3 regions of the Arthrobacter humicola genome follow, and region 3 is predicted to be linked to each of the others. Evidence: riboswitches for the same ligand, from Rfam matches in the RefSeq annotation. Region 3 holds a riboswitch; each other region holds the start of a gene.

Region 1 (2,257 bases), on a different contig from region 3:
CCGGTCGCCGGCCCCCAGCAGCGCGCCGAGGGCGGTGAAGACGGCGGACATGCCGGACGCCGTCGCAAAGCATGCCTCGGTGCCCTCGAGCAACCGCAGCCGCTCCTGGAAGGTTGCGACGGACGGGTTGCCGTAGCGGGAGTAGACGAAGCGCTCGTCCTCCCCGGTGAAGGCGCGCTCGGCGGCGGCCGCGGACTCGTAGACGAATCCTGAGTTGAGGAAGATCGGCTCGGCGGTTTCCTGGAAGCCTGTACGGTCAAGGCCTCCGCGGACGGCCTGGGTGTCGGCCGCCCATTCGGCGGCGTCGGGATTGAAAGTCACTTAAATCTTTCCGAGGTTGGTGGGCAGGCCGCGGTTCTTCCAGCCGTTGACGGTGCGTTCGCCAAAGCGGTCGGTCTCGCCTTCGAAGCCCTCAAGGACGTTGTAGGAGGTGTAGCCGGCCTGCGTCGCGGTCGTCGCTGCGGCGATCGACCGGGCGCCGGAGCGGCACAGGAATACGAGCTCGACGGCGGTGTCCTCGGGCGCCTGGCGCTGGAGCTGTTCCACGAAGTGCGGGTTGGGCACCCCGCCGGCGAGGGTCCACTGGATGAAGAGAGGATCGTTGTCCGTGGCCTTCGTATCCGGGATGCCGATGTGGGCCCATTCGGCCTCGGTCCGGACGTCCACCAGGATGGCGCCGGCCTCCAGCTTGGCCCACGCCTCGTGCGGGCTGAGGTCTCCGGCGTAGCTCATGCGTGGCCCTCGAAGGCGTCTTCGGCACCAAACTCGTCACTGTCGAGTTCATCCACGGCGTTGGCCACGGCGGCGTCTGCGCTCGCAATTGCGGCCGGCAGGACCAGGGCCTGCGCCACGATCACCGTGCTGCCGTTGAAGGTGGCGGCGGGGCTTCCGTGCAGGACATAGCCCTCGGCCAGGGCGGCCGACACGCGCTCACAGAAGGCGCGGTCGTCGGCGCCGGTGAACAGGCGGTAGGCCAGTTTGTCCTCGCCGGCGGGAGCTGCGGCGGGGGCTGTGCCGGGGGCGGCTGCTGTACCGGGTACAGCGGGTATGGATGTGTCGGGCACGACGGATCTCCTCTTTCACGCTTGCAGCTCGAATGGTCGATATGCCGAGTATTCACCTGAGGCACCCCGCCGCGAAAGGGAGGGTTGCCGACCGGCCAGTCAGGGCTTGGCACCGGTTCTCATTACTCCCCAAAAACGTAACACTTACGACGCCGGCCCGCACCGCCGCCGTCGTCATGTTCCGTAACCGGACCGCGTTTCCGCGGGGTGACACACGCGGCGGACTGAGAAATCAGAGTTGCGGGGTGAGAACCGGGTGCGGCGCCAAGGCGAGTAGTAGCGGGCTCCAGTTTCGGGTACTGCCCACTCGTGTCCGCCGGGAGTTTGCGCAGTCTACTGAGGGGATCGGACTGACACGTCGGCCCGTCCCACGTTTTCTGTGGATCAAGTTATCTCTGCGTGCAGTTGTCTGTCCCTCAATTTTTGTCTGAATCGGTGGCCCGAACCGCCGGAGCCGCAGCCGCGGCCCTGCGGGTGACGGCGGAATGGAGCAACCGTGGGCCCGCGCATACTGGTTACTGGCATTGCAGGCGCCGCCGGCCGGGCCGTCGCGGCCCAGCTAGCAGCCCGCGGCATCCCGTGCCTCGGCTCCGACGCCCGCGACGTCACCCGGCAGGGCGAGGACGCCACCACCGCAGCGGCAGTCAGGCTCCTGCCGGCGACGGACCCGGACATGGTCCTGGACCTGCGCCGGCTGGTGGACCGGGAAGCCATCAACGTCATCATTCCGACCCTCACCGTGGAACTCCCGGTCCTGGCTGCGGCCCGCGCCGGATTCGGCCGGGACGTGCGGATCATCGTCGGCGACCCTGCCGCGGTGGCCCTCGCCAACGACCACCTGTTCACCGCATGGGCGTTGCAGGCAGCCGGCATTCCCGTCCCGCGTTTCGGGGTTCCGGGCGACCTCGCCGCCGCGCCGGCGTCCCTGGCCGACCTCAACGGTCCCGTCGTCGTCAAGCCGCGAACTTTCAAAGGCACCCACGCCGTCCACCTGCTGGCCGGGACCGGCTCCGTCAGCTGGAAGAACCTGCCGGCCGGGCAGCTGGTCCAGGAGTTCATCCCGGGCGCCGACTACGTGGCCCTGGTGTTCGGCACGCCGCCCCGCAACGCGATGGCGCCGGTGGCCGTGGTCCTTGAGAAGACAAGAACTCCGTACGGTCGGGCCGGCAGCGACGAAGTCAGCCGCAGGGTGC
Region 2 (2,257 bases), on a different contig from region 3:
TTGCCGCAGTTGCCGCAGGCCGGCCAGCAGGCGCTCGGCGTCCTCCAGCCGGGAGCCCAGGCCAAAGCTGGCCCGCAGGGAGCCGGCGGGCAGGCCGAGCCGCTTGAGCAGCGGGTGGGCGCAGAAGCGGCCGTCGCGCAGGCCGATCCCGTGTTCGGCCGACAGGTAGGCGGCCACCAGCCCGGCGTCGTAGCCCTCCACGGAGAAGTTCACGACGCCGATGGTGCCTGCGCCCGGCTGACCGTCGGCAAGCGACGATTCGGCAGATGAGTCGGCGAAGATCTGGTGTACGGTCACGCCCTCGATGCGCTGGAGGCCTTCGACCAGGAAGGACCGGATGGCGTCCTCGTGGGCGTACCACTGTGCCGGGTCCAGCTCTGCGATCACTTGGGTGGCGCGGGCCAGCGCGGCCGCGCCCAGGACGTTCGGCGAGCCGCCCTCGTGCCGGGCCGGTCCGGTGGTCCAGCTGACGGAGTCGAGCCGGGCGTCGCGGACGGCGCCGCCGCCGGCCAGGTGCGGGGTGCCGGCGTCGAGCCAGTCCGTGCGCCCCACCAGCACGCCCGTGCCGAACGGGGCGTAGAGCTTGTGACCCGAGAAGGCGAGGTAGTCGACGTCGTCGGCGGCGATATCGATCCGCCGGTGCGGCGCCAGCTGCGCTGCGTCGACGACGATCCTGGCGCCGTACTCGTGCGCCAGCGCGGCGAGGGCGCGGATCGGCAGGATCTCGCCGGTGACATTGGAGGCGCCGGTAACGGCCAGCAGGCTCACACCGCCGCGTGCGAGCTCGTCCCGCAAGCGGTCGATGGTGGCCGCGAGGGTGGGCGCGGCCACGACGCTGCGGTGCGGGACGTTCTGCCAGGGCAGGAGGTTCGCGTGGTGTTCGATGTCGAGGTAGATGACCTCGCCGGCGGGCCGGCCGTCCTGCAACGGCAGGCACCCGGCCAGCAGGTTCAGGGAATCGGTGGTGTTGCGGGTGAAGATGACGGAATCGTCCGGCCGGCCGCCCACGAAGTCCCGCACGATGTCCCGGGCGTTCTCGTAGACCGAGGTGCTGATCTGGGAGGCGTAGCCGGCGCCGCGGTGGACGCTGGCGTAGTACGGCAGGATTTCGTTCAGGTAGGCCGAGACAACGGACAGGGCCGGGGCGGAGGCGCCGTAATCGAGGTTGGCGTAGCGGGCGTGGCCGCCCTTGATCAGCGGGGACTGGATCTCGGCGCCCGTGACGGCGGCGAGCGGGCGTGCGGCGGCGGCAAACCGTGCGTCGACTTCGCGGGCGGCGGGGAAAATGGCAGTTGTCATGGGACCTCACTCGAACAGGACCCCACATCGTGGGAATCCGCGCTTGCCGGGTCCGTTCCGGACCGGCCAGGTCGTCACCCGGGGCACCCCACCGCGACTGGAGGGTTGCCGGCCAGCAAACCGGGGTTTAGCGCTGGCACTCGTGACCTGCATCGAGCGTAGGACATCGGTGCAGCCGGGGAAAAGGCGGCCTCCGAATGTGAAGCGTTTTGTTACGTGCGCGCCGCAATGCGCACGTCGGCCGAAGAAACGACGGCGGCGGCCCCGGAATGGGGGCCGCCGCTGTCGTTTGTTCGATTGTTGAGAAAGGTCGGACGATCCTAGAGGAGGTCGTCAAGTCCGGGGTTGAGCCGCTTGAGCACTTCCGAGTGGAGGATCGAGTTGGTGGCCAGGGCGTTGCCACCGAAGGGGCCGTCCTCGCCCTCGAGCGAGGTGAAGCGGCCGCCGGCTTCGGTGACGATCGGCACGAGGGCGGCCATGTCGTAGAGGTTCAGTTCGGGTTCGCAGGCGATATCCACCGCACCCTCGGCCACGAGGCAGTAGGACCAGAAATCACCATAGGCGCGGGTGCGCCACACTTCCTCGGTGAGGCCCAGGAACTCGTCCAGGTTTCCGCGTTCCTTCCAGCCGCCGAGGCTGGAGTAGGACAGCGACGCGTCCTCGAGCTTGGAAACGTTGGACACCTTCAGCCGGGTGGCGGAGGCCAGGGAGCGGCCGGTGTAGGCGCCCGCGCCCTTGGCCGCCCACCAGCGCTTGCCCAGGGCCGGCGCGCTGACGACGCCGACCACCGGTTCGCCCTCGTCAACGAGGGCGATCAGGGTGGCCCAGACCGGGACGCCGCGGACGAAGTTCTTGGTGCCGTCGATCGGGTCAATGATCCAGCGCCGGGAGCCGTGGCCCGAGCTGCCGAATTCCTCGCCCAGGACCGCGTCGCGCGGCCGGGAGCGGGAGAGCTGGC
Region 3 (2,257 bases):
GGGATGGCGGCCGAAGTGTGGGGCAGGTGGAGCGTTAGATCGTGACGGCCCCGGAGGCGGTCTCGAAGGTGACGGAGAGGATTCCGGGCGTGCCGTGCGGCGCGAGCCAGTTCACGGCCACGTCTTCCAGCGGCTTTTCCACGGGCTCGCCAAGCCATTCCGTGACGCGCTCTGCCGAACCGGCAATGGTCAGCGCGGACATCTTGACGTCGCTTGCGTAGGCATTGGAGGGGTGAAGCTCCGGGTCACCCTCCCACTTGAGCATGTAGGGCACCTGCGGGTCGGCGATGAGGCCCAGGATGCCGATCTGCTTCCAGACCAGTTCGCGGCCGTCGGGGAACTTCCGGTTGCCGTTCACGGCGGCGCGGCCCAGCCGCTCCTCGAACGGGCCGAGGTCGTCAACTTCGACGCACCAGCCCATCCAGCCGCCGCCGGCCTCGGAGCGTGCCCGGACTGCCTGGCCGAAGGGGGCCTTGTCCGATGCCGGGTGGTTCAGGACCTCCACGACCTCGACATACTTGTGTCCCGCGAGCGGGATAATCATGTTGCGTGTCCCGAAACGGGGGTGCACTCCACCCTTCACGGCTTCGACGCCGAGGGCAGACGCAATACGTTCAGTGGTGGCTGCCAAACCATCGTGTTCACAGGCGTAAGAAACGTGATCCATGCGCATGCCCTCATCTTGGCACTTTGTGATGGACCTCTCAGCTTAGGCTTGCCTTACCGTGATGGGATGTCTCGGGGTGTCTGGAGGCCGGCGTGCCGGTCGTCTTCATGTTCGTCATAAAGCTATCCAGCGGCCTGCCGCCATTCCTACACTGAACCAAGGTCATGAGTGCCAGCGCACAGCCCCGGCTTGCTGGCCGGCAACCCTCGTATCGCGGTGGGGTGCCCCGGGTGAAGACCTGGCCGTCCGGCGCCCGCCGGAGGGCAAGCGCGGCGCCTGTGCCGGCCTGGGCCGATGGCCCCGGGCGGTGCTGTGCCCAGTCCCGACAGGAGCAATAATGTCCACTGCATGGTCCTTCGAAACCCGCCAGATCCACGCCGGCCAGGAGCCGGACTCCGCCACCGGCGCCCGGTCCCTCCCGATCTACCAGACGACGTCGTTCGTGTTCCCGAGCGCCGAAAGCGCCGCGAACCGCTTCGCCCTCGCCGAACTTGCCCCCATTTACACCCGGATCGGCAATCCCACGCAGGACGCGGTGGAACAGCGCGTGGCCAGCCTGGAAGGCGGCCTCGCCGCTCTGCTGCTCAGTTCCGGCCAGGCCGCCGAGACGTTCGCGATCCTCAACATCGCCGAGGCCGGGGACCACGTGGTCGCCAGCCCCAGTCTCTACGGCGGCACCTACAACCTGCTCGCGCACACGCTGAAGAAGTTCGGTATCTCCGTGACCTTCGTTGCGGACCCGGACAACCTGGACCAGTGGCGCGACGCCGTCCGGCCCAACACGAAGCTGTTCTTCGGCGAAGTGGTCTCCAACCCCCGCCAGGACGTTCTGGACATCGAGGGCGTTTCCAAGGTGGCCCACGAGGCCGGCGTGCCCCTGATTGTCGACAACACCCTGTCCACCCCCTACCTCATCCGGCCGATCGAGTGGGGAGCGGACATCGTGGTCCATTCCGCCACCAAGTACCTCGGCGGCCACGGTGCCGCGATCGCCGGCGTGATCGTGGATTCGGGCAAGTTCGACTTCGGCAAGGACCCCGAGCGGTTCCCCGGCTTCAACACCCCGGACCCCACCTACAACGGACTGGTCTACGCCCGCGACCTCGGCGCCGGCGGCGCGCTCGGGGCCAACCTCTCCTACATCCTCAAGGCCCGGGTCCAGCTCCTGCGCGACCTCGGCTCCGCCGTGTCCCCGTTCAACGCATTCCTCATTGCCCAGGGCATCGAGACCCTTAGCCTGCGCGTTGAACGCCACGTGGCCAACGCCACCAAGGTGGCCGAATGGTTGGAGGCGCGGGACGACGTCGAATCCGTCGCCTACGCCGGGCTGCCATCCAGCCCCTGGTACGAGCGCGGGCGCAAGTACGGGCCCAAGGGGACCGGCGCCGTCGTCGCGTTCAACATCGCCGGGGGAGCGGAGGCCGGCAAACGCTTCGTTGATGCCCTCGAGCTGCACTCGCACGTCGCGAACATCGGCGACGTCCGCTCCCTCGTGATCCACCCGGCGTCGACCACCCACAGTCAGCTCTCGCCCGAGCAGCAGGCCGTGGCCGGCGTGAACCCCGGCCTGGTGCGGCTCTCGGTCGGACT

What was found. A riboswitch is a leader RNA that binds a small molecule or an ion and turns the genes downstream of it on or off. The one in region 3 is predicted to bind S-adenosylmethionine.
Region 1: it holds a riboswitch for S-adenosylmethionine, as region 3 does, so the genes downstream of both, ABD243_RS00270 (DUF1737 domain-containing protein) here and ABD243_RS07710 (bifunctional o-acetylhomoserine/o-acetylserine sulfhydrylase) in region 3, are expected to answer to the same signal.
Region 2: it holds a riboswitch for S-adenosylmethionine, as region 3 does, so the genes downstream of both, ABD243_RS15520 (aminotransferase class V-fold PLP-dependent enzyme) here and ABD243_RS07710 (bifunctional o-acetylhomoserine/o-acetylserine sulfhydrylase) in region 3, are expected to answer to the same signal.

Annotation. Positions count from the first base shown of each region.
Region 1 is NZ_BAAAQB010000001.1:62,717-64,973, forward strand. Features, by position in the region: gene ABD243_RS00260 (O-succinylhomoserine sulfhydrylase) at 1-321, opposite strand, end outside; gene ABD243_RS00265 (rhodanese-like domain-containing protein) at 322-732, opposite strand; gene ABD243_RS00270 (DUF1737 domain-containing protein) at 729-977, opposite strand; SAM riboswitch class IV at 1,077-1,191, opposite strand; gene ABD243_RS00275 (ATP-grasp domain-containing protein) at 1,561-2,257, shown strand, end outside.
Region 2 is NZ_BAAAQB010000038.1:194,267-196,523, forward strand. Features, by position in the region: gene ABD243_RS15520 (aminotransferase class V-fold PLP-dependent enzyme) at 1-1,299, opposite strand, end outside; SAM riboswitch class IV at 1,334-1,447, opposite strand; gene hisN (histidinol-phosphatase) at 1,620-2,257, opposite strand, start outside.
Region 3 is NZ_BAAAQB010000025.1:93,189-95,445, reverse strand. Features, by position in the region: gene ABD243_RS07715 (VOC family protein) at 35-673, opposite strand; SAM riboswitch class IV at 828-943, shown strand; partial or broken gene ABD243_RS07710 (bifunctional o-acetylhomoserine/o-acetylserine sulfhydrylase) at 1,005-2,257, shown strand, end outside.